Regions from separate parts of the Actinacidiphila glaucinigra genome, predicted to be linked through region 1. Evidence: riboswitches for the same ligand, from Rfam matches in the RefSeq annotation. Region 1 holds a riboswitch; each other region holds the start of a gene.

The links. Region 1 has a riboswitch for cyclic di-AMP ahead of OIE69_RS22020 (M23 family metallopeptidase). Riboswitches for the same ligand answer to the same signal wherever they lie in the genome.
Region 2: another riboswitch for cyclic di-AMP. It lies ahead of OIE69_RS17300 (C40 family peptidase); the one in region 1 lies ahead of OIE69_RS22020 (M23 family metallopeptidase).
Region 3: another riboswitch for cyclic di-AMP. It lies ahead of OIE69_RS07185 (transglycosylase family protein); the one in region 1 lies ahead of OIE69_RS22020 (M23 family metallopeptidase).
Region 4: another riboswitch for cyclic di-AMP. It lies ahead of OIE69_RS34475 (C40 family peptidase); the one in region 1 lies ahead of OIE69_RS22020 (M23 family metallopeptidase).

The regions. Positions count from the first base shown of each region.
Region 1 covers NZ_CP109144.1:4,912,480-4,919,576, forward strand. The annotation lists gene OIE69_RS22010 (caspase, EACC1-associated type) at 1-1,196, shown strand, start outside; gene OIE69_RS22015 (extracellular solute-binding protein) at 1,193-2,602, shown strand; cyclic di-AMP (ydaO/yuaA leader) riboswitch at 2,820-2,959, shown strand; gene OIE69_RS22020 (M23 family metallopeptidase) at 2,971-4,230, shown strand; gene OIE69_RS22025 (hypothetical protein) at 4,348-4,629, opposite strand; gene OIE69_RS22030 (DUF6227 family protein) at 4,777-5,541, opposite strand; gene OIE69_RS22035 (PfkB family carbohydrate kinase) at 5,703-6,572, shown strand; gene OIE69_RS22040 (hypothetical protein) at 6,591-6,815, opposite strand; gene OIE69_RS22045 (hypothetical protein) at 6,999-7,097, opposite strand, start outside.
Region 2 covers NZ_CP109144.1:3,931,374-3,938,470, forward strand. The annotation lists gene OIE69_RS17290 (M23 family metallopeptidase) at 1-1,173, shown strand, start outside; gene pcrA (DNA helicase PcrA) at 1,222-3,660, opposite strand; cyclic di-AMP (ydaO/yuaA leader) riboswitch at 3,979-4,136, shown strand; gene OIE69_RS17300 (C40 family peptidase) at 4,145-5,281, shown strand; gene OIE69_RS17305 (hypothetical protein) at 5,316-5,669, opposite strand; gene OIE69_RS17310 (C40 family peptidase) at 6,010-7,077, shown strand; gene OIE69_RS17315 (LuxR C-terminal-related transcriptional regulator) at 7,096-7,097, opposite strand, start outside.
Region 3 covers NZ_CP109144.1:1,624,534-1,631,630, forward strand. The annotation lists gene OIE69_RS07170 (alpha/beta fold hydrolase) at 1-24, shown strand, start outside; gene OIE69_RS07175 (putative bifunctional diguanylate cyclase/phosphodiesterase) at 21-2,177, opposite strand; gene OIE69_RS07180 (SAM-dependent methyltransferase) at 2,174-2,989, opposite strand; gene OIE69_RS07185 (transglycosylase family protein) at 3,198-4,343, opposite strand; cyclic di-AMP (ydaO/yuaA leader) riboswitch at 4,346-4,537, opposite strand; gene OIE69_RS07190 (aldo/keto reductase) at 5,170-6,177, shown strand; gene OIE69_RS07195 (GNAT family N-acetyltransferase) at 6,247-6,879, opposite strand; gene OIE69_RS07200 (peptidylprolyl isomerase) at 6,973-7,097, shown strand, end outside.
Region 4 covers NZ_CP109144.1:7,646,149-7,653,245, forward strand. The annotation lists gene OIE69_RS34445 (adenosylmethionine--8-amino-7-oxononanoate transaminase) at 1-521, opposite strand, end outside; gene bioB (biotin synthase BioB) at 514-1,731, opposite strand; gene OIE69_RS34455 (8-amino-7-oxononanoate synthase) at 1,881-3,029, shown strand; gene OIE69_RS34460 (DUF397 domain-containing protein) at 3,032-3,283, opposite strand; gene OIE69_RS34465 (helix-turn-helix domain-containing protein) at 3,299-4,150, opposite strand; gene OIE69_RS34470 (ATP-binding protein) at 4,439-4,876, shown strand; gene OIE69_RS34475 (C40 family peptidase) at 5,096-5,569, opposite strand; cyclic di-AMP (ydaO/yuaA leader) riboswitch at 5,573-5,729, opposite strand; gene OIE69_RS34480 (hypothetical protein) at 6,081-6,386, opposite strand; gene OIE69_RS34485 (ATP-dependent Clp protease proteolytic subunit) at 6,393-7,034, opposite strand.

The sequences.
Region 1 (7,097 bases):
CGGAGAGCGTCGTCGGCCTCGGCCGGCCGGTCACCCTCGCGCACTCCCCGGCCGTCGTCGCCGCGACCACCTCGCTGGAGGGCGTCGGGCGTACCGGCAGCACCGCGCAGCAACTGGTCGACGCCGCCCACGCGCAGGACGTGGTCGTCCGCAGCGCGGAACCGCACTCCTCGGACGCCGCCCTGGACCAGCTGCTGCACCTGAGGCCCGGCACCCGGGTCACCACCGACGCCGTGCCCCCGGCGGACGACCGGGCCCTGGCCTGCTCCGCCCGCACATGGCTGGTCGAACGGCGCGGCACCCAGCAGGCCCTGCTCACCGCCGAGTCCACCCTGGCCGGCCTCGTCACCCCCGCCCTGGAGTCCCGTCCCCCCTGCCTGGGCAACCAGTCCGACCCGTACACCGCCTACTACCCCGCCGACGTCCCGCCCCTCGACCTCACCCTCGTACCGGTGGCCTGGGAGACCGGCCGCGCGGACCGCGCCGACCGGGCCGAGGCGGTGCGCCGGCTCGCCGGATGGCTCGGTTCCGGGCCGGGGCAGCGGGCGCTGGCCGCGCAGGGCTTCCGTACGGACGTCAGCGGGACGGACGCGGCCGGCGACACCCCGTTGGACAGCGCCGTCTTCGTCGCCGACCCCCCGGCGGGCGGTGAACCGGCCACCCGCGGGGACATCGAGGCCGCACTGCGGGACCACGGCGGGGCCGGCGGTGCCCGGCGCGACGTCCTCTTCGCCGTCGACGTCTCCAGCTCCTCCTACTCCGGCGCCAACGTCCCCGCCGTGCGCTCCGTCCTGGCCCGCGCCTCCGGCTACCGGTACGGCATCGCCGCGGTTCCCGGCCGCACCCTCCTGCCGATCGGGCCGAACGACGCGGCCGCGCGGGACGCGGCGATCCGCGCGCTGGCACCGGTCGAGCGGGACGCCCCCGTGGCCACCGCCCTGCGCCGGTGGTCCCGCGCCCTCGCCGATTCCCCCGGCGCCCTGATCGTCCTCATCACCGACGACGAGGACAGCGCCCGCGAGGAGCCGCCGGACGTGGACGTCCCCGTGCTCGTGGTCTCCCTGGAGAGCTACGGCTGCTCGCTGCGCTTCAACAAGGCGGTGACGGAGGGCGGCGGCGCCTGCCTCGCGGCCACGCAGGACCTGCCGAACCGGGTCGCGGAGACCATCACCCGCCTCACCTCGGGAGGGTCATGACAGCCACGGGCCCCGCAGGCGCGGGCGGCGCCCTCCGGCCCCCGCGCCCCGGCCGCCGCCGGCGCCGCGCCCTCGGCGTGCTGCTCGTGCTGCTCGCGCCGGCCATCGCGGCCTGCGGGGGCCCCACCACGGCCCCGGCCCCGGAACCCGACCGCTCCCGGCCGCTGATCGTCGCCAGCGACGCCGACCTCACCGCCGGCGGGCAACCCGGCGTCCGCCGCGCCCTGATCGACCAGTGGAACCGGCGCAACCCGGACCGGCCGGCCCGGCTCGTCGAGCTCCCCTCCGCCTCCGACGAGCAGCGCAGCGAGCTGATCGGCGCCTTCCAGTCCGGCACCGCCGCGTACGACGTGGTCAACCTCGACATCAGCTGGATCGCCGAGTTCGCCGACAGCGGGCTGCTGCGTCCGCTCGACCCCGCCCTCGTCGACGGGGACTTCCTGCGCCAGGCCGCGGACGCCGGCCGCTGGAAGGGCCGCACGTACGCGGTGCCCTTCAACACCGACGTCGGCCTGCTCTACTACCGCACCGACGACCTCGCCAAGGCCGGCCGCCGCCCTGCGGACCTGCGCGGCTACGCCAAGATCGGCGACCTGCTCGCCGACGTCCGCCCGCTCGGCCACGCCGCCTACACCACCCAACTGCGCGCGTACGAGGGCCTGACCGTCAACACCCTGGAGACCTTCTGGACCGCGGGCGTCGAACTCGTCGACGGCGACGGCCGCTACATCGGCACCGAGGACGGGCTGCGCGAGGGCCTGGACGAGCTCGGACGGCTGGGCGCCGCCAACAACCTCAACCCGGAGTCCCTGGAGGCCGACGAGTCGGTGACCCTCGCCCAGTTCACCGAGGGGCAGAGCGTGCTGATGCGCAACTGGCCCTACGCCTACAACCGGCTCGACGCCGCCCTCGCCCCCGGCGTCCGCTTCGGCGTGGCCCGGCTCCCCGGCGTCGCCGCCCTGGGCGGGCAGAGCCTGGGCGTGGCGGCCACCAGCGACCGCCCCGGCGACGCCGCGGACCTGATTCGCTTCCTGACCGGACGCGGCGCCCAACATGCCCTGCTCAGCGCCGGTTTCGCCCCCGCGCGACGCTCTGCATACGGGGCCGGGGATGTCAACTGTGACGATCCTCACGAACCCCGCGCCTGGTTCTACGACCGCCCCGCGGGCCGCGGCTCGGAGCCCTCGCCCTCGCCGTCCGCGGCGACCCCCGGTTACACGACCCTGCTGTGGTGCGCGCTGCAGGCCGCCAGGGCCCGTCCGGCGACCGCGCACTACGTCACGTTCACCCGGGTCCTGCAGCGTGAAGTGCACGGAATGCTCGCGGCGCACCGCTCGGCCGACGCGTCGGCCGAGCGCCTGGGCGGCCGTCTGGGGCGTGCGCTCGGCGGCCGGGGTCCGGGGTGACCGTCACTCCTCGTGAGCGCGGCACTCCCTTCCGCATAACGACTGATGCACACTCACATTTCCCGTAGGTCACGGCAGTCACGACCCAATGTCCGCTTATGCCCTGTCCATCCCCATAGATTCCCGTCATGAACTCGCTTGAGTGGCTTGGAATTGGCGGGCGCCTCTATTAACGTTCGATAACGCAGCGCGGTTATTCCGCCGCCGACAGGGCGGCGCCGTGCGCTTGCCGAATCCCGTCCGCGGGAACCGGGGAACCACTTCCTGGGGTGAATCGGGGGCCGTCCGCGGTCCTCGTAGGAGACCTTCCTGCTCCGAACCCGTCAGCTAACCCGGTAGGCGAGAAGGAAGGAAAGGAGCGCGCCCGCGTGGCGTCGAACGAGCCTGCCCTGATACCCGGACAGCAACAGGGGTCCGCAACCGCGTACTCCGAGTGGGACACCGCCGAGTGGAACATCGCCGCCGGCTGGAATCCCCCGGCAGCCGAGCAGGCACCGCCGACGAAGAACGCCATCGACGGCTGGGACACCGGCCAGTGGAACATGGCCGCCGGCTGGCTCGACGCGGCCGCCGCCGCGGAGACGGCCTCCCAGAACGCCGGCGTCGCGGAGCCCGAGGCTGCCGGTCCCGAGGCGTACGAGGCCGCTGCCGCGCACCCGCGGCGGGAGGACATCGAGGCCTTCGAGGCGTTCGGGGGCCCCCGGGACGTCGAGGGCGCGCCCGTCGAGGGCCCGCAGGCCGAGCCGTGGAACCCCACCGAGGAGTCCGCGGGCACCGTGCGCGGCCGGCACCGCGTCGCCAAGCAGCGTTCCCTGGGCCGCGGTTCGGCGGTCTTCGGGGTCGCGGCCGTGGCCGTGCTGGGCGTCGGAGGGGTCGCCACCGCCGAGGGCAAGAACCCGCTCCCCGTCTCCCTCCCCCATCTGCCCGACGCGTCGCAGCTGCCCGGCATCGGCGCGCTCGTCGACGACGACAGCGCCCCCGAGGCCAAGCCCGTCGCCGAGGCCCTGCGGTCCGACGCGGGTGAGGCGCTGCGCAACCGCATCCTCGACCAGGCCCAGCAGCAGCGGAACGCCGCCGACCGGGCCGCCAGGAACGCCGCGCAGCAGGAGGCCTCGGCCAAGGCCGCCAAGTCCGCCGCGCAGGAGCGGGTCCGCGCCGAGGCCGCCGCCAAGAAGAAGGCCGCGGCGGAGGCCGCGAAGAAGATCGAGGCCGAGCGCCTGGCCGAACTCGCCAAGAGCTTCGTCAAGCCGGTCTCCTCGTACTCGCTGACCGCCGGCTTCGGCGAGTCCAGCTCGCTGTGGGCCAACACCCACACCGGCCAGGACTTCGCCGCCCCGACCGGCACCCCGGTCAAGGCCATCCACGGCGGCACCATCACCGAGGCGGGCTGGGCCGGTTCGTACGGCTACCGCATCATCCTGACCCTCGACGACGGCACCGAGCTCTGGTACTGCCACCTCTCCTCGATGATCGTCACCTCCGGCAAGGTCAGCACCGGTGACACCATCGGCCGGGTCGGCGCCACGGGCAACGTCACCGGTCCGCACCTGCACCTCGAGGTGCGCCCCGGCGGCGGCGACCCGATCGGCCCGATGGGCTGGCTGCGCAGCAAGGGCCTCTCCGTCTGACGCGGCCGGCCGGGAGCGGCCGCGGCTCTTCGCGGCGGCCGTGAACGGCCTGTACGACCACACGAACTCCGGCGGTCCTGGTGACACCCCCCGTCATCCAGGGCCGCCGGTCCGTGTCTACGGGACGACGAAGTTGTAGAGCTCCGAGATTCTCGGCGGCCCGCTCGGCTCCGGGAAACCGGACTCCTTGGCGGCGGGCATCATGATCTCCATGAAGGCCTCGAGCGCCTGGGCGGACTGCCAGACGTTCACCAGGCGCAGCCCCTCGTTGGTGATCACGGCGGCATGAGAGAGCAGGCCGGCGGGCGGATGCTCGGGCCCGAACCCCGCGCGGTGGTTCGCCTCCTCGTACTGCAGGGCCGTCACACCGGGGAACTCGACCTCCGCCAGGACCGGCATGGGAACCTCCCGCCTCCCACCGACACGCCTACGCCCCAATTTCCTCCGGCTGCACCCCGGCCGCAATCCGGAACCCGGCCGCAATCCGGAACCCGGCCGCAATCCGGAACCCGGCCGGAGCCGGGCCCGAACGCGGCCGTCACGCGCTCAGAGCCCTTCCAGCCGTACGTCCGCGGAGTCGCAGGCCGACGTCTCGTCGGCGTACACCTCGCAGACCGGCCGCCCGTCGGGGGTCATCGTGTGCTCGACCTCCCAGAGGCTGATCTCCTCGCCGGTCTCCAGCAGGAAGGCGTGCTCGTACAGCGTCCAGCCGGCGACCCGGCCGGTGCCGATCCGGGTGTGCCGCCCGGTGACGTACGCGATGTCGTGGCCGACCGCCGAACCCAGCCGGCTGCGCAGCTCCTCGCCCGGCACGTCCGTGTTCTCGGCGCGCCGCAGCACCCGCCACGCGTGCTCGGCGGAGTGGTCCTCCGAGTACTGCCGGGGCCCGGGCGTCAGGTCCATCGCCAGCTGCGGCAGCCGCGCCAGCCAGTCCGCCGCCTCCGCCTCCAGCTCCTCCGGGGAGGGCTCGCCGAAGCGGGCGTCGATCATGTGCTGCGCGGCGGCCAGCGCGTCCGGGTCGGAGTACACCTCGTACAGCGGTTCGTCGCCGCCGGGGCCGGTGTTGTGCTCGATCTCCCACAGCATCTGCGTACTGCCGTCGGCCAGCAGGAACGTGTGCCGCAACGTCCTGCGGCTCAGCCGGCGCGGCGGCCCCTTGCGCTGACGGAAGGACGCCAGCTCCGTGCAGCCCATCAGCGCGGTCGCCAGCCGTCCCAGCACGCGGTCGTCGACGTCGAAGGCGTTCTGCGCCCTGGCCAGCACCACCTCGACGTCCGCCGGACCCGCCCCACCTGGTCGCGCGTTCCCCATGCGGTCCTCCTGCTCACGGCATTCCCCGCGCACCATTGCGAGCACTCAGCGTAGTGGTGTCGACGCTCTGCGCGTCGGGTCTCGCGGAAAAATGGTGCACCCCCACCCGTAGGAGGCGCGTAAGACACGAAACGCACGCCCCCTGCTGCCACTATGCGCCCATGCGCGCACTCTTCGTAGGCCTCTGCACTCTCGATGTCATCACGCTCGTCGACCACGTCCCGGCCCCGAACGAGAAACTCACCGCCCGCACCCAGACCGTCGCCGCCGGCGGCCCCGCCACGGGCGCCGCCGCCACCTTCGCCCACCTCGGCGGCGAGGCCGTCCTGCTCACCGCCTTCGGCGGCCACCCTCTCGCCGGCGCGATCGACGCCGACCTCGCGGCACTCGGCGTCGACGTCATCAACCTCACCGCGGACTCCCCCGAACCCCCGGCGGTCTCCACGATCCTGGTCACCGCCGCCACCGGCGACCGCGCCGTCGCCTCCACCAACGCGGCCTCAGGGGCCTCCGTCTCCCCGCCCGGAGACCTCTCCGTCCTGGTCGGCGACGCCGATGTCGTCCTCGTCGACGCCCACCACCCCGCCCTCGCCGTCCCCGCCGCCCGCCTCGCCCGCGCCGCCGGAGTCCCCACCCTCCTGGACGCGGGCAGCTGGCGGCCCGCCACGCCCGCCCTGCTCCCCTACGTCGACGTCGCCGTCTGCTCCGCCGACTTCCACCCCCCGGGCACCACCACCCCGGCCGAGGCCCTCGCCTTCCTCCACGACGCCGGCGTCCGCTGGACCGCCGTGACCCGGGGCGCGTCCCCCATCCTCCGGCCCGACGGGCAGATCCCCGTCCCCGCGGTCACCCCGGTCGTCGACACCCTCGGCGCGGGCGACGTCCTCCACGGCGCCCTCGCCCACCACCTCGCCACCCACATCACGACCCGCCTCACCCCGCCGGCCTTCGACGCCGCCCTCGCCTTCGCGGCCACCGTCGCCTCCCGCACGTGCGCCACCTTCGGCACCCGGGAGTGGATGCGGGCCTGAGGGGTCCCGGCCAGGAGGTCAGGACCGCCCGCGGCTCCGCCCCGCGAACAGCGTGAACAGCACGACGCTCACCCCGAGCACGGCCCACCCCACGGCGGTCTCCGACAGCGAGGTCTGCGTCCGCTTCGGCAGCAGCGACAGGCATCCGAGCACGACGAACATCGCCCCCAGGTAGCTGAACCCCGCCGTCAGCACCCACCGCACCATTCGGCCCGACCGCACGTTCGGCGACTTGTTGCCCATGGGGATCCCGCCCTGTTCCTCGACGATGCCGCGACACCCGGGGGCCCATGCTCCGGCCCCTCCGCAGTGCTTCAACGCCCGCCCACGGTCCCCGACACGGGCGTACGAAGTCACGAATTCACGGGTGTTGCTCACGGGGCTGGTGTGAATCGGCTAGCGACAGCCGGTGGGATGGGCGCGGTTTTACCGCTCGCGGCGGCCTCGGAGGGCCAGCGCTCCGGCCGCGAAGATGACGACCGAGGTGGCGAGGACGGTCCAGAAGAATCCCGACTCCTGAAGGGA
Region 2 (7,097 bases), 980 kb from region 1:
GGTTACCCGGCCTACGACACGGGCTCCTACGCCACCGTCTCGTACGACACCACGGCGACCGGCCACTGGCCCTCGGGGCAGAGCGCCGGCTACGGCGACCACACGGGCGCGACCACCGGCACCTGGTACCTGGACCCCTCGCAGCCGCAGCCGACGGCGGCCTACGACTACACGCAGTACGAGCACACTGCCGTCCACGCCGCCTACGGGGAGCCCGAGGCCGCCCACGGCCACGCGCCCGAGGCCGCCCTCTACGAGCAGCCGGAGCAGTACGGGACCGAGGCCTACGCCCCCGAACACTTCGAGGCCGAGCACTACGAGCCCGAGTCCTACGAGCCCGAGTCCTACGACGACACCGAGGACGACGCCGAGCCGGAACCGGAGCACGACTCCGCGGAAGGCACCCCCGCGGCCGCCCTTCCGCGCCCACGCGGCGGAAGCGGCGGCGGGAACCGCAGGCGCCGCCCGGCCCGGCGTTCGGCCCTGCTCACCGTCGCCGTCCCCTCCGTGGCGGTGATGGGCGTCGCCTGCGCGGCCGCCGTCACCGTCAACACCGAGGACGCCGCCGACAGCAGCCGCACCCAGGCCGACGGCGCCCCGGAGGCGGCCAACGCCCCGACCACGAAGCTCGACCAGCAGCTCGCCGGGGTCAACCGGGACGTCGACGACTTCACCGACCGCGCCAGCCGCAGCCAGGAGCGCATCGACCTCAAGGAGCGCCAGGCACAGGAGCGCGCGAAGAAGGCGGCGCAGGCGGCGCTCAAGGAGCAGCTGCGCCCCAAGTTCATGCTCCCGGTGAAGAACCACGGCCTGAGCGCCTACTTCGGCCAGGCGGGCGTGAACTGGATGTCGGTCCACACCGGCATCGACTTCCCGGTGGACTACGGCACGCCGGTGATGGCCGCGACCGACGGCGTCGTGCGCACCCAGTGGAACAGCGCCTACGGCAACATGGCGATAGTGACCGCCCCCGACGGCACCGAGACCTGGTACTGCCATCTGAGCAGCACTAAGATCCGCTCGGGCTCGGTCAAGGCCGGCGACGTCATCGCCTACTCCGGCAATTCGGGCAACTCCACCGGACCGCACCTGCACTTCGAGGTACGTCCTGCCGGCGGCTCAGCCGTCGACCCGCTGCAGTGGCTGCTGAACCACGGGGTCGACCCGCGCTGAACCCCGGGCCCCGGACCGACCAAGGCCAAGACCCGGACCCGGACCCGGCTAGAGCTTCTCCACCGGCGCGTACCGCAGCAGCAGCACCTTCGGCCGCTCGTCGCCGAAGTCGATGACGGCCTTGGCCTTGTCCCCGCTGCCGTCGACCCCGACGACCGTGCCCAGCCCGAACGTGTCGTGCGTGACCCGGTCCCCCACCGCCAGCGAGATGACCGGACGGTCCTGGGTGCGCCGCGTCGCGAAACCGGAGGGGCCGCTCTTCGAGGAGGAACGCGACAGCATCGAGGCCGCCGCCGACACCGAGGCGGAGGGCGCCGCGGAGGCGCCCGTGCGCTTCCACTCGATGAGCGGCTCCGGGATCTCCTCCAGGAAGCGCGAGGCCGGGTTGTACGAGGGCTGGCCCCAGGCGCTGCGCATGGTGGACCGCGTCACGTACAACCGCTGCCGCGCCCGCGTGATGCCGACGTAGGCGAGCCGCCGCTCCTCCTCCAGCTCCTTGGTCTGGCCGAGCGCGCGCATGTGCGGGAAGACCCCGTCCTCCATGCCGGTCAGGAAGACCACCGGGAACTCCAGGCCCTTGGCGGTGTGCAGGGTCATCAGCGTTATGACGCCACCGCCCTCGTCGTCGTCCGGGATCTGGTCGGAATCGGCGACCAGCGCGACCCGCTCCAGGAACTCGGCGAGCGTGCCGGGCTCCTCCTCGGTGCGCTCCTGCTCGAACTCCAGAGCGACCGCCGCGAGTTCCTGGAGGTTCTCGATGCGGGTCTCGTCCTGCGGGTCGGTGGAGGCCTGGAGCTCGGCCAGGTAGCCCGTGCGCTCCAGCACGGCCTCCAGGACGGTGGCGGGTCCGGCGCCGGAGTCGACGACGGTGCGCAGCTCCTCCAGCAGCTCGTTGAAGCGCTTGACGGCGTTGACCGAGCGGGCGGCCATGCCGAAGGCCTCGTCGACCCGGCGCAGCGCGGCGGCGAAGGAGATCCGCTCGCGCGCGGACAGGGCGTCGACCATCGCCTCGGCGCGCTCCCCGATACCGCGCTTGGGCACGTTCAGGATGCGGCGCAGCGGGACGGTGTCCTCGGGGTTGGCGAGCACGCGCAGGTAGGCCAGGACGTCCCGGACCTCCTTGCGCTCGTAGAAGCGGACCCCGCCGACGACCTTGTAGGGCAGGCCGACGCGGATGAAGACCTCTTCGAAGACACGGGACTGCGCGTTGGTCCGGTAGAAGACCGCCACGTCACCGGGACGGGCGTCCCCGGCGTCGGTGAGCCGGTCGATCTCGTCGGCGATGAACTGCGCCTCGTCGTGCTCCTGGTCGGCGACGTAGCCGGTGATGACCGGGCCCTGTCCGGCCTCGGTCCACAGGTTCTTCGGCCGGCGCGATGCGTTGCGTTCGATGACGGCGTTGGCGGCGGTCAGGATGTTCTGGGTGGAGCGGTAGTTCTGCTCCAGCAGGATGGTGCGGGCCTGCGGGTAGTCCTCCTCGAACTGGAGGATGTTGCGGATCGTGGCGCCGCGGAAGGCGTAGATGCTCTGGTCGGCGTCACCGACCACGCACAGCTCGGCGGGCTCCTCACCCTCGGCCGCGTCCCCGGTCGCCGTGCCGACCAGCTCGCGCACCAGGGTGTACTGGGCGTGGTTGGTGTCCTGGTACTCGTCGACCAGGACGTGCCGGAAGCGGCGCCGGTAGTGCTCGGCGACGTCCGGGAAGACCTGGAGCAGGTTGACCGTGGTCATGATGATGTCGTCGAAGTCGAGCGCGTTGGCCTCGCGCAGCCGCGACTGGTACATCGCGTAGGCCTCGGCGAGCTTCTTCTCGAAGGGGTTCTCGGCCTGGTCGGCGAAGGTCTCCTCGTCGATGAGCTCGTTCTTGAGGTTGGAGACCTTGGCGCTGAAGGACTTCGGCGGGAACTGCTTGGGGTCCAGGTCCAGGTCACGGCAGACCAGCGCCATCAGGCGCTTGGAGTCGGCCGCGTCGTAGATCGAGAAGCTGGAGGTGAAGCCGAGCCTCTTGGACTCCCGGCGCAGGATGCGGACGCACGCGCTGTGGAAGGTGGAGACCCACATCACATTGGCGCGCGGGCCGACCAGCTGCTCGACGCGCTCCTTCATCTCCCCGGCGGCCTTGTTGGTGAAGGTGATCGCCAGGATCTGGCCGGGGTGCACCTTGCGGGCGCCCAGCAGGTACGCGATGCGGTGGGTGAGCACCCGGGTCTTGCCGGAGCCGGCGCCGGCGACGATGAGCAGCGGGGAGCCGGAGTGCTCGACGGCGGCGCGCTGCTCGTCGTTCAGGCCTTCGAGCAGCGCGGCCGGGTCCACGGCCGGGCGGGGGGCGCCGTCGCGGTAGTACGCGTCCCGGTCCACGGGCGCGTCGAAGCGCCCCTCGAAGAGGTCGTCGGGAACCGTCTCGGGCCCGTCCTCGGGAGGCGGCGGGGGCTCCTCCTCCCTCGGTTCGAGGCCGGCCAGGAAGCTGTCGTCAAAGAGGCTGCTCATCGCCTCCCGAGTCTAGGCCGTGGGACGGACAACGTTGCGCCGCTTGCCCGAGCCCGTACGCCCCGGACGCACCGGGCGCCCCGGGTGCCGTCCCGGGCCGGCCGCCGCGCGCGCCCGCGGTCCCCCCTTTCCCGGTCCGGCCCCGTCCGGCCCCGTCCCGTCACGACCGGGCGGAACAGGGCCCGTCACGGCCCCGAATGGTGAAGGTCACGAAATGATTGCGGACAATTCGAACACCAGGGTTCCCACGGACCCCCGCAGTTGACTACCGTGCCGGATCAGGCGGTCCGCTCCACGCGGCGGCGACCGTGCCGTCACGGGCCGCCTCCGCTGAGTCCGGCGACCGCCGGAGCCGGGGACCCACGACCTTGGGGTGAATCGGTCGGTACGAGCGCGACGCGCCCGCACGGACCGTAGGGCGGCCTTCCGAAGCCCGAACCCGACAGCTAACCCGGTAGGCGGTCCACGGAAGGAGCCGCCTGACTTGGCGACGCACCGCAAGCCGCGCCCGCGCGCGCTGACCGTCCCCGGCCCCCGCGCCGCGGTGGGACTCACGACCGCCGCACTGGCGACCGTCACCCTCTTCGGCGAGAGCGCGAGCGCGGCGCCCGCCTCACCCGACAAGCCCTCCATCACCGAGGTCAAGGCCCAGGTCGACAAGCTCTTCCACCAGGCGGAGGCCGCCACCGAGCGCTACAACGGCGCCAAGGAGCAGACCGGGCAGCAGCGCACGCGCGCCGACGCGCTGCTCGACCAGGTGGCCCGCAAGACCGAGACGCTCAACGCCGCCCGCCGCACGATCGGCGAGTACGCCGCGGCGCAGTACCGCGGCGGCGGCCTGGACGGGACGACGACCTTCCTGCTCACCTCCGACCCGCAGCAGTTCCTGGACCAGGCGCACCTGATGGACCGCCTGTCCGACCGCCAGGAGCACGCGCTGGAGACCTTCCGCTCCGAGCAGGCCGAGACGACGGCCAAGCGCTCCGAGGCCGTGGAGAGCCTGCAGAAGCTGACCGAGGCGCAGCAGCGGCTGAGCGCGGAGAAGACCGCGGTCAAGCAGAAGCTCGCCGCGGCGCAGAAGTTGCTGAACAGCCTCACCGCCCAGGAGAAGGCGCGGCTGGCGGCACTGGAGAAGAAGCGCCAGGAGGAGGCCGCCGAGAAGGCAGCGGAGATCGCCGCCAAGGAGAAGGCCGCGCAGGAGGCGGCGGCGAAGGAGTCGGGCTCGTCCGCCGGCTCCTCGGGCTCGACGGCTCCGGCGTCGGGGACCTACGCCGCCAAGGCGGCCAAGGCGATCGAGTTCGCGCGGGCCCAGCTGGGCAAGCCGTACGTGTACGGCGCCACCGGCCCGAACTCCTACGACTGCTCGGGCCTGACCCAGGCCGCCTGGGGCGCGGCGGGCGTCTCGATCCCCCGTGTCACCTACGACCAGGTCGACTTCGGCAGCCGCGTGAGCGCGGACCAGCTGCAACCCGGCGACCTGGTCTTCTTCTACTCGGACATCACCCACGTCGGCCTCTACATCGGCGGCGGCCAGATGATCCACGCCCCCCACACCGGGAGCGTGGTGAAGATCGCGCCGATCACGGAGATGCCGATCTACGGCTACGCCCGGATGGCCTGAGCCTGAGCCCCCGCCCGGCCGTCCGCGGCCGGGCTCAGGTCCACAGCACCGCGATGAAGATGTTGGCGGTGGTCAGCGCACCCACGGTGCCGAAGGCCGCCGCCGGCACCTTCTCCTCGTCCCGCTTGACGTAGACCAGGCCGAGGATCACCACCAGGACCGCGAGCTTCACGCCGATCTTGATGTTGTTCACCGGCTGGTCGTCCGCCTGGTTGAGGCCGACCAGCAGCGCGCCGGTGACCAGCATGGTCAGCGCGCCGTGCAGCATGCCCGGCACGAAACGGGCCTCGCCGCGGCCCATGGCCTTCATCTGGGTGAGGAAGCCGCCCAGCAGCGCGGCGATGCCGATGATGTGCAGGCCGACGATCAGGTTGATGAGTACGTCCATGGCTCAGGACCCTAGCCAGGCTCATACCAGCGTCCGGCACCGAGGTCGCACTCTTCCGTCACATCGGTCACGGCCGGACCGGAAGTGACCAGGTCACCCGTCGAACAGCGGTCATCCGTGGGCAGTCCACGGCCGAATCTGACCAGTCCCGCACAGTGCGGAGCCCCCTCGCGGCGTCCAGGTTTAGCGTCCTGCCCCAGGTGGCCGATCCCCACTGCCGCGCGGACCCCGTCCCCGGCACGGCCGCCCCCGCCGAAAGGTCCGGCGGTGGACGGCTCCCCGTCCGCCCGCCGCCGGACCGCCGGGGGGCGTACGGACAGCCCGGAAGGAGTGGCGTCGCGTGGCGTCGCACAGAAGGCCCAAGGATCGCGGTCGGGCAGGCACGACCGCGCGCACCGCCGCAGGTCTCGCCCTGGCGGGCGCGGCCTCCGTGACGGTGTTCGGGGAGGCCGGGCACGCGGAGCCCCGGCTGACCGCGGACGAGGCCAGGGCCCGGGTGGACCGGCTGTACGAGGAGGCCGAGCAGGCCACCGAGCGGTACAACGGCGCGAAGGAGAAGGCGGACACGGCCACCGGGCGCATCGAGCGCCTCCAGGACGAACTCGCCCGCAGGACCGAGCGCCTCAACGGCACCCGGGACGGCCTCGGCTCCCTCGCCACCGCCCAGTACCGCAGCGGCGGCATCGACCCCGCCGTCCAGCTGGCCCTCGCCTCCTCCCCCGGCGACTACCTGGAGCGCGCCGGGATGCTGGACCGGATGAGCAGCCGCCAGAACGCCGCGCTGCGCGCCCTGTCGGCCCAGCGGCGGGACATCGAGCAGCTGCGCACCGAGACCGAGGGCGAGCTGGCGGAACTGCGCGGCACCCGGGCCGAACTCGCCCGCCACAAGCGCACCGTGGAGCAGCGCCTGGCCTCCGCACGGCAGCTGCTCGGCCGTCTCACCGCCGGCCGGCGCGCCGAGGTGCTGTCCTCCGGGGGCCACGGTTCCGCCGACCCGGCCCGTGCCGGCCGCGCCGCCACCGGCTCCCGTACCGGCCTGGCGCCCGCCGCCGCCCCCAACGCGCGGGCCGCCCGCGCCGTCTCCTTCGCCTACGACAACCTCGGTCTGCCCTACGTCTGGGGCGCCACCGGGCCGTCGGCGTACGACTGCTCGGGCTTCACGCAGGCCGCGTGGCGGTCGGGCGGGGTGTCCCTGCCGCGCACGACGTACACCCAGATCAACGCGGGCACCCGGGTCTCCCGCTCCCAACTTGAGCCCGGCGACCTGGTGTTCTTCTACTCGGGAATCAGCCACGTCGGCCTGTACGTGGGCAACGGCATGATGATCCACGCCCCCCGCACCGGTGACGTCGTCAAACTCGCCCCGGTCGACCAGATGCCCTTCGCGGGCGCCACGCGGCCGGCGTGACGCCCCCGCCACGGTGCCTC
Region 3 (7,097 bases), 3.3 Mb from region 1:
CGGTTCCTCGGCCCGCTTCGCTAGGTCGTGGTGTCGACCAGGGAGAGCGAGTGAAGGCGGTCGGGCGGTCCGGGCCGGGCGTAGTACCAGCCCTGCGCGGTGTCGCAGCCCAGGGCCCGCAGGTGCTCGGCCTGGGTGCCGGTCTCCACGCCCTCCACCGTCACCGACAGCCCGAGGGTGTGCGCCAGATCGACGACGATCTCCACGATCTTCACGTCCACCGGGTCGGCGGGCAGCTGCTGCATGCCGCGCGTGAAGGAGCGGTCGAGCTTGAGCGTGGTGATGGGCAGCCGGCGCAGCGAGGCCAGGTTGGAGTAGCCGGTGCCGAAGTCGTCGAGGGCGATGGCCATGCCGAGTTCGGCGAACTCCCGCAGCGGGCGCATCAGTTCCTCGTCGGCGCCGATGAAGGCGCTCTCGGTGACCTCCAGGCACAGGGCGGTCGGCTCCAGTCCGGCGTCCTTGATCACCGCGAGGGTCTCCGGGACGAGGCCGGGGTGGCCGAGCTGGGCCGGGGAGAGGTTGACGTTGACCCGCAGCGGATGGCCGTCGCTGCGCGGGAACTGCCAGTCCCGGGCCTGCCAGGCGGCCTGCTGCAGCACCCAGTGGCCGAGCGGCACGATCAGCCCGGTGCTCTCGGCGAGCGGGATGAACTGGTCGGGGCCGAGGACCCCGTGCACCGGGTGGCACCAGCGGACCAGTGCCTCGGCGCCGCGGACACTGCCGTCGCCGAGCCGTACCAATGGCTGGTATTCGATGAAGAACTCGCCGCGTTCCAGGGCCGTCGGCAGCCGGTTGGTCAGCCCGTGCCGGGTGATGGCGCGCGCGTCGGAGTCGGGGTCGGCCAGCTCGAAGCGGTTGCCACCGGCGGCCTTGGCCCGGTACATCGTGATGTCGGCGCTGCGCAGCGCCTCGGCGGGCCCCAGGGAGCCGGCCTGGCCCTCGACGATGCCGATGCTGCACCGTACGGACAGGTCACGGCCGTCCACCCGGATCGGGTCGGCCAGCGCGGCCAGGATCAGGTCGGCGAGGCCGGTGGTGTCGGCGCGGCTGGCGGGGTTGACGACCAGGGCGGCGAACTCGTCGCCGCCGATGCGGGCCACCAGCTGGTCGGGTGAGGTGACACAGGCCTGGAGGCGTTCGGCGACGGCGACCAGGAGCCGGTCGCCGACGGCGTGGCCGAGGCTGTCGTTGACGTCCTTGAAGCCGTCCAGGTCGAGGTAGCAGACCCCGACGCCCACCCCGTCGGGGCCGTTCAACGTCTGCTCCAGGCGCTCGAAGAAGAGGTTCCGGTTGGCCAGGCCGGTGAGCGCGTCGTGGTTGGCCTCGTACCGCAGCCGCTCGCTGAGCAGGCGCTCCTCGGTGATGTCCTCCATCAGCGCGAGCATGTACTGGGGGATGCCGCCGGCGTCGCGCAGCAGGGAGACCGTCAGATTGGTCCACAGGACGGTGCCGTCGGGCCGGTAGTAGGCCTTCTCCATGCGGTAGTGGTCGCGTTCGCCCCGGTTGAGCTGGCGCTGCATCTCCCAGACCTCGGGGGCGTCGTCCGGGTGCACCCAGTCGTAGACGTTCCTGCTGCGGATGTGGCGCTCCAGGCCGCCGAACATGGTGGTGAGGGCGGCGTTGACGTCCAGGATGCGGCCGTCCATGTCGGCGATGCCGATGCCTATGGAGGCGCCCTGGAAGACTGCGCGGAAGCGGACCTCGCTCTCGTACAAGGCCTGTTCGGTGGCGGCCCGGGCGGCGAGCGCCGCACGGGACAGTGCCTCCTGCTCGGTCCGCGTACGTTCCTGCAGGGCCCGGGTGTATCCGGCGGCCACCCAGTGCTGCAGGCGGTTGCATCGGGTACGGCTCTCCTCGGACGGGAGGGCGGGGCCCGGCGGGCAGTACAGCAGCAGGTAGGCGTCGACGACGTCCAGAATGCGCGCCAGCGCGGCGGGGTCGGTGCAGTGCGCGGCCACGAGCGCGGCGCCGACCTCCGCGGCCGGACGGGGGTCGAAGGGCTGTGCACGCAGGGTGGCGTTGAGACGCGCGGCGAGCGGGAGCAGGTACTCCTCGAACTCGCCGCGCGTCATGGAGGTGGCGGTGGCCGGGTAGATCGCCCGGCTCCAGATGATCGCGAAGCGCCGCAGGCTGTCGGCGGCCTCCGGCTCCGGGCCGGGGTCTCTGGTCACGGTCACGCCTTGCGGCCGACGCCCGCGAACCCGCTGAACACGACCGGGTCGAGCTCGTCGTCGTCCGAGCCGTCGGGGCGCCACAACGGCGCGGAGACCAGGCCGGGTTCGACGAGGTCGAAGCCGTCGAAGAAGCGCTCCACCGCGGCCCGGGACCGCATGATCAGCGGTGAACTCGCGCTGCGGTAGACGTTCTCGACCCGCTCCCCCTCCTCTGGTCTGCGCGGACCTCCCTCGACCGAGGCGTGGGTGACGACCAGCAGGCTGCCGGGGGCGATGGCCTCGCGCAACTCGGCCACCGCCTTGGCCGGTTCGTCCGCGTCCTCGAGGAAGTGCAGGACCGCGACGAGCAGCAGTGCGACCGGGCGCTCCAGGTCGATGAGCCCGCGCACCTCCGCGCTGTCCAGGATGTCGCGGGGGGAACGCAGGTCGGCGGCGACGATGGCGGTGTGCTCGACTCCCTCCAGCACGGCACGGCTGTGGGCGACGGCGACCGGGTCGTGGTCGACGTAGACGACGTGGGCGCCGGGACTGGCGGCCTGGGCGACCTCGTGGACATTGCCGAAGGTGGGAATGCCGGAGCCGATGTCCAGAAACTGGGTGACGCCCTGGTCGACGGAGTACCGCACGGCCCTGCGCATGAACGCCCGGTTGGCCTGCATGATCTTCGGCAGCCCCGGGAATGCCTCGATGGCCCGCCGTCCGGCCTCCCGGTCGACCTCGAAGTTGTGGGAGCCGCCCAGGTAGTAGTCGTAGATGCGGGACACGCTCGGCACGGAGAGATCGATGCCTTGCGGGGCCCAGGCGGGACGCTCCATCAACGGCTCCAGCTCGTCGTCGGCGATCGGGGCACTTGGTCGTGGACACGACCACGTGCGACAGAGGCTACTGATCGACCGTTCGAGAGGAAACTAGAAATGGAAATATTCGATCCGTTTTCGGTCACAGACCAAAGGCATGTGCCCTGTTCCCAACAAGCGGGGAACAGGGCACAGGCTACCGCCGGATGACGGTGGATCAGTTCGATCAGACGTTGACGCCGTGGGCGCGCAGGTAGGCCAGCGGGTCCATGTCGGAGCCGAAGTCGGGAGTGGTGCGGACCTCGAAGTGCAGGTGCGGACCGGTCACGTTGCCGGTGGCGCCCGACAGGCCCAGCTGCTGACCGGCCGAGACCGTCTGGCCGGCCGAGACCGACAGCGAGGACAGGTGGGCGTACTGCGAGTACCGGCCGTCGGCGTGCTTGACGACGACCTGGTTGCCGTACGAGCCGCCCCAGCCCGAAGAGACCACGGTGCCGGCGGCGATCGACTTCACCTTGGTGCCGGTCGAGGCGATGAAGTCGACACCGGTGTGGTAGCCCTTGGACCACATGGCACCGGCCTGGTGGTAGGCGGTGCCCAGGGTGACGCGGTCGAGCGGGGCGGTGTAGCCGGAGGTGCTGGCGGCCTTGACGGCGGCCGGGGCGGCCTTCGCGGCCTTCGCGGCCTTCGGCGCGGGCTTGGCGGCGGCCTTCTCCCCGAGGGACAGGACCTGGCCCGGGTAGATCAGGTTCGGGTTGCCGCCGATGACCGACTTGTTGTCGGCGTACAGCTTCTGCCAGCCGCCCTCGACCGACCTGGCGTCGGCGATCTTGGAGAGGGTGTCGCCGCCGGCGACCGCGTAGGAACCGCCGGCGCTCTTCGGCGCGGTGGCGGCCTTCGGCGCCTCGGCCTTCCTGGCGGGGGCGGCGGGCTTGGCGGCCGGCTTCGCGGCCGTGCCGGAGACGCTCTCCGGGGTGGCCGACGGGTTGGCCATCGCCTTGGTCAGACCGGCCTTGGGGCCGCACACGGGCCAGGCCTGCGGGCCCTGGGTCGCCAGGACCTTCTCCGCGGTCGCGATCTGCTGGGCCTTGGTCGCGAGGTCCGCGCGCGGGGCGTACTTCGTGCCGCCGAAGCCGGCCCAGGTGCTCTGGGTGAACTGGAGGCCGCCGTAGAAGCCGTTACCGGTGTTGATGGACCAGTTGTTGGTGCTCTCGCAGGCCGCGACCTTGTCCCAGACGCTCACGGGAGCGGCGTGGGCACCGGTGGCACCGACGATCGGGAGCGCCACGGCCGCACCGGTGGTGCCGGCCAGCGCGCTGATACGGGTGATGCGGGTGTTCCGCGGGCGACGGTGCTTTCCCTTACCGGGCATGCCGAATTCCTCTCCGACGCCTGCGAGGTAAGCTGTCGGGTTCGGGCTGGAGATGCCCGGCCGCAATAGGGCACGCCACATCAAGGCATGTCGCTGCGACTTCACCCCTAGCCGTCCCGAGACCAACGGGAACGGCAAACTACCTGGGTCCCCCGCTCCTGCCGTGCGGTCTTGTCATCCGGCGTCCGGGCAGCGGCAGGACTAGGCGTTCTACCCGGAAGAATCTCGCAGGCATTTGTCCTGCGAGATCTGGAAGCTAAACGACGGAATCGTTCCGGAGCAAGGAGCGGAATCACGCCCCCCGGCAGACCGCAAGTCGATCAATTACTTCTGTGACTTTACGTGATAAGTGTCCGCTCTGCGTAGGCGAAAAATTGCCCCTCGGTAATCACGTGATATCGCCCGGTAAAATTCAGCGGCAAAATTCGACGGTGCGTCGCCCGGGGTCTGCGCTGCGTGTTCGGCACGTGACACCCGTCACGCAACGATGTATTACGCATGCACTGTGGGCGCATATGTCCGGTTAGATGCCTCAATGCCGGATAAGGGAGGACGCATCCCGGTCCAACCCGCCCCCGACCGCGCCCTTCTGAGGGCCCGCCCGGAGGAACACCCCCTGAGCCAACCGCCGGGGGCGGCCGGCGATTCCCGGATGCGCCCATCCGGCCCGGCCCGCGGTGTGGCGTGCGCCACAACCGCCGCTCCGGCGGGGCGAGAAGGGCCGCGGACGGCGGGCCGCGCCCGGAAAACGGACGTGACAGCGCCGATTCGGCGACGGTAGCCTCCCAATCCCTCACATTTTCTTACATCGCCCAGGAGCCCTCGCGTGCCCTACCTCGCCGCCGACGACCGCTACGCCTCGATGGACTACCGCAGGACCGGGCGCAGCGGGGTCCTGCTGCCCGTCGTGTCCCTGGGCCTGTGGCACAACTTCGGCGACACTTCGCCGCTGGAGAACCAGCGCGCGGTGCTGCGCCGCGCCGTCGACCGCGGCGTGGTCCACATCGACCTGGCCAACAACTACGGCCCGCCCGCGGGCTCGGCCGAGGCCAACTTCGGCACGCTCCTCGCCCAGGACTTCCGCCCGTACCGCGACGAGCTCTTCATCGCGACCAAGGCCGGGTACGACATGTGGCCCGGTCCGTACGGCGAGTGGGGCAGCCGCAAGTACATGCTGTCGTCCCTCGACCAGTCCCTGGGCCGCATGGGCCTGGACTACGTGGACGTCTTCTACTCGCACCGCTTCGACCCGGACACGCCCCTGGAGGAGACCATGGGCGCCCTGGACTCCGCGGTCCGCCAGGGCAAGGCCCTCTACGCCGGCATCTCCAACTACCCCGCCGAGGCGCACCGCCGCGCGACGCAGATCCTGCGCGAGCTGGGCACCCCGCTGCTGATCCACCAGGCGGCCTACAGCATCCTCCAGCGCGACCCGGAGGACGGCGTCCTCGACGCCGTCGGCGACACCGGAACCGCCCTCATCGCGTACTCGCCGCTCGCCCAGGGCCAGCTCACCGACCGCTACCTGGACGGCGTGCCCGCCGACTCGCGGATGGCGCTGGGCCACTTCCTCAAGCGCGACGCCCTGACCGAGCGGAAGCTCACCTTCCTGCGCGCCCTCGACAAGCTCGCGGGCGAGCGCGGCCAGACCCTGGCCCAGCTGGCCCTGACCTGGGTGCTGCGCGACCCGCGGGTCGTCTCCGTGCTCATCGGCGCGAGCAGCGTCGCCCAGCTCGACCAGAACCTCGCCGCCCTCGACGCGGGCCCGCTCGGCGCCGACGAGCTCGCCGAGATCGACCGTCTCTCCGCCGAGGCGGGCGTCCGCATCCCGTAGCGGCCTCTCCGTACGCGAGGACGGGCCGGACCCCGTGGGTCCGGCCCGTCCTCGCGTACGCCGCCGGGCTCAGGTGAGACGGGCCTCCAGCGCGGCGCGGACACCGGGCCACTCCTCGGCGACGACCGAGTAGTACGCGCTGTCGCGGACGGTGCCGTCCACGGCACGGGTGTGGGCGCGGCGGATGCCCTCGAAGCGGCCGCCGATGCGCTCGATCGCCGACCGGGAACGCGCGTTGCGCGCGTCCGTCTTCAAGGTGACGCGGAACACACCCCACACGTCGAACGCGTGGGTGAGCAACAGCAGCTTCGCCTCGGTGTTGCAGGGGGTGCGCTGGGCGGAGGCGGCGAGCCAGGTGCTGCCGATCTCGGCGACGGTGGGCACCGCGCCGCCGCGGGGCACGGAGCGGCCCGCCGGCCGGGCGGGGGCGGCCGTCCAGTAGTCGAGGTCCAGGAACCGGGTGGAGCCGATCAGGGTGTCGCGCCGGACGTCCCGTACCGCGAAGGGGAGCGCGGTCCCGGTCGCCTGCTCCTGGAGGGCCTCCTCGACGTAGCGCGCCATCGCCGCACGGTCCTCCGGCACCTTGGTGTAGACGTAGGTGTCGCGGGATTCGCCGGCGGCGCGCAGCAGCCCGTCCGTGTGGGCGGCGTTCAGCGGCTCCAGGCGGACGTGCCGGCCTTCCAAGATCACGGATTCGGGCATGCCCCGGATGGTGGTGTCCGGCCGGGTCACCCGTCAAGCGCGTTTCCGCGGGGCGCGTCGGAGGCCGGGCGCCACGGATGCGAAAATGGGGGCATGAACAGCAACGACGTGTTCTTCGACATCACGATCGACGGCGAGCCCGCCGGACGGATCGTGTTCACCCTGTTCGACGACGTGGTCCCCAAGACCGCGCGGAACTTCCGTGAGCTCGCGACCGG
Region 4 (7,097 bases), 2.7 Mb from region 1:
AGCCCGTGCATGCCGCCCTCGGGGTCGCAGACGGACATCGGCTGCCAGGTGTCGCCGTGGTAGCCGCCGCGCCAGGTCATCAGCCGCTGCTTCTCCGGCCGCCCGAGCGAACGCCAGTACTGCAGGCACATCTTGACCGCGACCTCGACCGAGACCGAGCCGGAGTCGGCGAGGAAGACGTGCCGCAGCGGCTCGGGGGTGATCTCCACCAGGCGGGCGGCGAGCCGCACGGCCGGCTCATGGGTGAGCCCGCCGAACATCACGTGGCTCATCCGGTCCAGCTGGCCGCGGGCCGCCTCGTTGAGCACGGGGTGGTTGTAGCCGTGGATCGCCGACCACCACGACGACATGCCGTCGACGAGGTCGGTCATCCCCTCGACGGGCTCGGCGAGCCGCAGCCGGACCCCGGCCGCGGACTCGACGACGAGCGGTTCCTGACGGCCCGGCATGGGCCCGTACGGATGCCAGACGTGCTCCCGGTCCAGTGCCAGCAGCTCGCCCGGGGTGAGCGGCTCAGGCATTGGGGGGCAGGTCCGTGCCGGTGCCGCGGCGGCGCACGGCCACCAGGTCGGTGCGGGCGGCACCCGCGGCCGCCGGCTGCGCGGCGTCGCCGTGGCCGGTGCCGTGGGCGTGGCCGCCGCAGGGGCCGCAGCCGCCGCCCTCGCCGGGTGAACCGCAGCCCGCGGAGGCGTGGGCACCGCAGCCCCCGGCCGCGGCGGCCGCGTCCACACGGTGCACGGGCAGGGTCACCTCGCCGGCGCCCTCCACCTCGAAACCGGCGTCCGCGATCATGTCCAGGTCGGCCCTGCCGGCCTGGCCCTCACTGGTGAGGTAGTCGCCCAGGAAGATGGAGTTCGCCAGGTGCAGCGCGAGCGGCTGCATGCTCCGCAGATGCACCTCGCGGCCGCCCGCGATGCGGACCTCCACATCGGGACAGACGAACCGCACCATCGACAGGATGCGCAGGCAGCGCTGCGGGGTGAGGTTCCACTCCTTCGCCAGCGGCGTGCCCTCGAAGGGGATGAGGAAGTTCACCGGGACGGAGTCGGGGTCCAGCTCGCGCAGCGCGAAGACCACGTCGACCAGGTCCTCGTCGCTCTCGCCCATGCCCGCGATCAGCCCCGAGCAGGCCGACAGGCCCGCCGCCTGGGCCTGTTGCACCGTTTCGACCCGGTCCGCGTAGGTGTGGGTGGTGGTGATGTCCCCGTAGGTGGCCTCGGAGGTGTTGAGGTTGTGGTTGTACGCGTCGGCGCCCGCGCCGCGCAGCCGATCGGCCTGCCCGTCGGAGAGGAGGCCCAGGCAGGCGCAGACCTCGACGCCCTCGTTCTGCTCCTTGATGGCCTCGATGGTCCTGGAGACCCGGTCCACGTCGCGGTCGGTCGGGCCGCGCCCGCTCGCCACCAGGCAGACCCGCTTGGCGCCGCCGGCGACCCCCGCCGCCGCGGCGGCCGCCGCCTCGTCGGGCTTCAGCCAGGTGTACTTGAGGATCCCGGCCTCCGAGCCGAGCCGCTGCGAACAGTACGAGCAGTCCTCCGGGCACAGCCCCGACTTCAGGTTGACCAGGTAGTTCAGCTTCACCCGGCGGCCGAACCACGCGCGGCGCACCTTGCCGGCCGCGGCCACCACGTCGAGGAGTCCGTCGTCGGAGGTCGCCAGCACGGCGAGCGCCTCCTCGCGGGTCGGCAGCTCGCGGCGCAGGCCCTTCTCCACCAAAGCATTGAGCAGTTCCATGCCGCGATCCTGACGCACGGCACGGGCCGCGGCCAATGGGACATCCCACAAGACCGCTCGCTCAGGGTGTGTGCATCACCACACCGTGCGAGACGGTCCGGCACACTACGGTGCTGCCGAAACCTCCGAGCCGACCCCAGGGGACGACCATGACCCGCGACCCGTTCGACTGGATCGACGCGCACGCCGAACGGCGTCGCGCCGCCGGACTGGTGCGCACCCTGCGGCCCCGGCCCGCGAGCTCACCCCTGCTGGACCTCGCCTCCAACGACTACCTGGGGCTCGCCCACCACCCCGAGGTGACCCGGGCCGGCGCGGACGCCTGCCTGCGCTGGGGCGCCGGATCGACCGGTTCGCGGCTGGTCACCGGCAGCACCGAGCTGCACGCCGAACTGGAGGCCGAACTCGCCGCCTTCTGCGGCTTCGAGGCGGCGCTGGTCCTCGCCTCCGGTTATGCGGCCAACCTCGCCGCCGTCACCGCGCTCACCACCGAGCCGGGCACGCTCATCGTCTCCGACAGCGGCAACCACGCCTCGCTCATCGACGGCTGCCGGCTCTCCCGTGCCGGCACAGAGGTCGTGCCGCACGCCGACACGGACGCCCTGCGCAAGGCGCTCGGCGGCCACGACGGGCCCGCCGTGGCCGTCACCGACTCGGTCTTCTCGGTGGACGGCGACGCCGCCCCGCTCCGCGCGCTGGCCGCCGCCTGCGCTGAGCACGGGGCCGCGCTGCTGGTGGACGACGCCCACGGACTCGGGGTGCTCGGCCCCGGGGGCCGGGGGGCGGCCGCGGAGGCGGGTCTGGCGGGCCAGCCCGGACTGGTGTGCACCGCCACCCTCTCCAAGTCCCTGGGCAGCCAGGGCGGCGTGGTGCTCGGCCCGGCCCGGGTCATCGAGCACCTGGTCAACGCCGCGCGGACGTTCATCTTCGACACGGGCCTCGCCCCGGCGGCGACGGGCGCGGCACTCGGCGCGCTGCGCCTGCTGAGGCGGGAGCCGGAGCGTGCCGTACGGGCCCGGGCGGTCGCCCGCGAGCTGTACGAGCGGCTGACGGGGGCGGGGCTGGACGCCACCGCACCGGACGCGTGCGTGGTGTCGGTGCGGGCGCCGTCGCCCGAGGCGGCGGTCGAGTGGGCCGCGGCGTGCCGCGCGGCGGGTCTCGCGGTGGGCTGCTTCCGGCCACCGTCCGTGCCCGACGGGATCTCGCGGCTGCGGCTCACCGCGCGGGCGGATCTGACGGACCGGGAGATCGGCGACGCCGTGGGGACGATCGTCCGTACGGCGCCGCCGCGCCCCTGAGATCAGGGGTGTTCGGTCAGGCTCCCCGTCGCCACGGCGGCGAGGAACTCCGCCCAGGCCGCCGGGGGGAAGAGCAGGGCGGGGCCGCGCACATCCTTGGAGTCGCGTACGGCGAGCTGTCCCGAGAGCGGCCCGTCCCCGATGAGGGCCGTCTCGACGCAGTTGTTCGCCGCCGTGCTGTAGCTGCTGCGTCGCCAATTCACACCGAAGAGGGACGCACTGGAGGTGACGTACTGAGGCAGAGCGTCGGACATGGGGGGTGTGCCTCCTTACGCGCCTTTGCGGATGCCTGAGATGAAGGACAGCGACTGCTCACTCGACAGGGCATGGGAGCGCAACCGATTGAAGGCAGCACCGTACGCCCTGACGTCCTCGTGCTGATCCAGATAGAGACTACTCGTCAAATGGTCGAGAACAACCACGTCCAGATCAGCAATGCGCGGAAATGAGAAGATTACGAAAGGGCCTGTAACGCCTATATGCCCACCGGCCGAGAAAGGCAGCACCTGCAGATGCACATGAGGCAGTGAACCCAGCTCCACAAGATGGCTCAATTGCGCCGCCATCACTCCGGGACCCCCGACGCTGCGGCGCAGCACCGCCTCGTCCAGCACCGCCCACAGCTCCAGCGGCGGTTCGGCGCGCAGCACCGCCTGGCGGGCCATCCGCACCTGCACCAGGGTCGCGATCTGCCGCGGACCGAGTTGCGGGAGGACGGAACGGGTGAGCTCGCGGGCGTAGTCCGGGGTCTGCAGCAGCCCCGGCACCACCGTCGTCTCCAGTGTCCGCGCACGGCAGGCGTCGGTCTCCAGGGAGATGAAGTCCCGGTAGGCGGAGGGGAGTTCCTCCCGGAACTCATGCCACCAGCCGCGCCGGTCGCCCTCGCCCGCGAGGGCGGCGAGCATCTCCCGCAGTCGCTGGTCGCGCACTCCGTACACGTCCAGCAGCGCCGTGACGTCCTCGGGTCGCACTCCGCTGCGGCCGGTCTCGATCCGGCTCACCTTGGACTGGTGCCATCCCAGGCGCTGGGCGGCCTCACCGCTCGTGAGCCCCGCCGTGTCGCGCAGACGGCGCAATTCCGAGCCGATCTTTCGGCGGCGTACCGCCGGCACCTGCTGCATGGTGTGTGCACCTCCCGGTTCCCGGCACCCTCGCCGGTCCCCGAGCGAAGTCTGCCGCGCAAATACGTTCTCTCGTAGCAGAGTTCACCGCTTTGGGCGACAGATATATGCATATAGCTGTGGTGGCACCGGATTAAGGGCACGATGGGTGACACTCTGGCGCGTGAGTGCCGTACGGGGACGTGCCGCGCGGAAGGCGGGGCACGGCGCCTTCGGCCGTCGCGCGCGCGGCCACGGGCGCGGCGGGCGCCGGCGTCCTGGTCACGGCGGGAAAGGGACAGCGTCGCCATGGCAGACCACCAGGAAGCATCCGTCACCCTGCCGAGCGACCCTGCCTCGGTCCCCGCGGTACGCCGCTACGTGAGCGACCTGCTGGTGGAGTGGGGCATGTCCGAGGACTCGGACCCCGCCGACTCCGTGCGGCTCATCGTCTCCGAGCTCGCGACCAACGCGGTGCTGCACACCTTCGGCCAGTCGCCCACCTTCACCCTCGACGTCCAGCTGGACCGGGACGAGCAACTGCGCATCGGGGTCACCGACAGTCACCCACGGTGGCCCCAGCGGCTGCCCGCCGCCGTGCAGCAGGACAACGGCCGGGGCATGGTGATCATCCGTCACCTCACGGCGGAGGCGGGCGGTACGCTCCTGGTGACTCCCACCGCGGAGGGCGGCAAGACGGTGTGGATCAGCCTGCCCTGGGCCACCGCCACCGCCGCCGTCGAGTGACCCCGGCGGCCCTCGGTCCTCCCGGCCGAGCGGCAGCGCCTCGGCGCCCATCGGCACGAATCCCGCCGCCGTGAACGCCTGCACGCTCGCCGCGCTGCCGTTGGCGATCCGCGCCCACGCCATTCCGCCCTCGGGGCGATGTGACGTGCCGTCGGCCCCGTGTCCACAGCGCCGGTCGCGTCGCCCGGGAGCCCCGGCTCCCGGGCGACGCGACCGGGGTCACTTCACCCGGCCGTACCAGACACTGCGGCTCCAGATCTTCTCCAGCCGCACCCGTCCGCCGGGCTTGGGGGAGTGCCAGATCTTCCCGTGCCCGGCGTACATCCCCACGTGGTAGACGTTGCTCCCGTAGTGGAAGAAGACCAGGTCACCACGGGTCCGTGCGGACTTCCGGATGTGCCGGACGCTGTTGTACTGCGCCCCCGCGGTGCGAGGGAGCTTCTTGCCCGCCTTCTTGAAGGAGTAGAAGGTGAGCCCGGAGCAGTCGAACCTGCCGGGACCGGCGGCCCCGTACTGGTACAGCGCGCCCTTCTTGGACGCCGCGATCTTCAGTGCCTTGGCGGAGACCGTCGCCGCCTCGGCCTGCTGGGCGAGTTCGGGCAGTACCGCGGGACCGGCAACGGCGGCCGCCGTGAGGGCGGATACCGCCCCCAGCCGGCACAGGACCCCGGACATGGCTGTCGGCGCACTCATGCGCAACCCTTCGTCGTCCGCCTGCGAAGGATGACCTGTCGGGTTCGGGCAGGCGAAGATGCCCGGCCGCGGATGCGGCTTCACCCCAAGGGTCCGGCGACCGGCGCCGGACCCGTCGTGCTCGGGTCCTCCGCTCCTGCCGATGCGTCGTCGTCGACCTGGCATCCGCGCGGCGGCAGGATTCGGCGTCCGCGCGGACCGCCCCGCCGGGATGGCGGGGGCTTGTCGTCGAAGGGATGATCACCCACCGAAGCGTCCGATTCCCAGCGCAACCGGTCGAATGTGAGTCTGTTCACGACTCACCTATTCGGGTGGACTCCACGACACATGGCCCGGACTGACGACTCGAAAGGAGTCGAACACCAGGGACGGAGCGTCAGATTCCGGATGTGTGCGGCCATATCGCGCAACTCGGGGCCACTCGGCCGTCCACGACAGATACAACGATCGGGCGAGTCCATTCGGTTCGAGTTCGTGCCGCCCGAACGGACCAGTGTGTCGTGACGCTCCGTCAGCGAGGCCTTGACGGCGGCAAGGCGACCTGCCCCGCGCGCCGTTCGCCGTCGAGCACCCGCAGCGCCCGTTCCATCGTCGCCGTGTGCACCTCGTTCTCCCCGCGCGTGTGCATCAGCGTCAGCGCGTCACGCAGCTCCGCGGCCCGTCCCACCAGGGCCTGCGCGGCGCGCAGCGCCCCGTAGGTGTCCCTGGAACGGGACGGGTTGATCCGGCCCAGCAGGTCCACGACCCCCAGATAGGCGTCGACGAGCTCGCCCTCGGCCCGGGTCAGGGCCGGGAGCGGGGGCAGTTCGGGCACCACCGCCGGTCACCGCAGGGCGCGCGGTGCGCGGCCTGCGCCGTCCTTGCGGCTCATCGTCAGCCGGTCCACCAGGCCGTAGGCGAGCGCCGACGGGGCGTCAAAAATGGTGTCCCGTTCGATGTCGGCCCGGATCCGCTCCGGGTCCTGCCCGGTGTGCCTGACCAGCAGCTCCTCCAACTGGTCGCGCCGGCGGAGCAGTTCCCTGGCCTGGATCTCCAGGTCGGCCGTGGTGCCCTGGATCACCTCGGCGAACGAGGGCTGGTGGATCAGCACCCGCGAGCCGGGGGTCGCCAGCCGCTTGCCGGGCGTTCCGGCGGCGAGCAGGACGGCCGCCGCCGAGGCCGCCTGGCCGACGCACACCGTCGACACGTCGCAGCTGACGAACTGCATGGTGTCGTAGATCGCGGTCATCGCGGTGAAGGACCCGCCGGGGGAGTTGATGTAGAGCGAGATGTCCTGCTCCGGGGCGGCGGCCTCCAGGTGGATCAGCTGCGCCATCACGTCGTTGGCCGAGGTGTCGTCGATGGGTGTCCCGAGCAGGACGATCCGCTCCTGGAGGAGCTTGGAGTACGGGTCCATGGAACGCACGCCCTCGCTGGTGCGCTCGGTGAACTCGGGCAGGACGTAGCGGGCGGTCGGTCGAAGCATCACTGCACCTCCGTGGGCACCCTGGGCAGGGGTGTCCGTCGCTGTGCAAAATGTACAGGACGT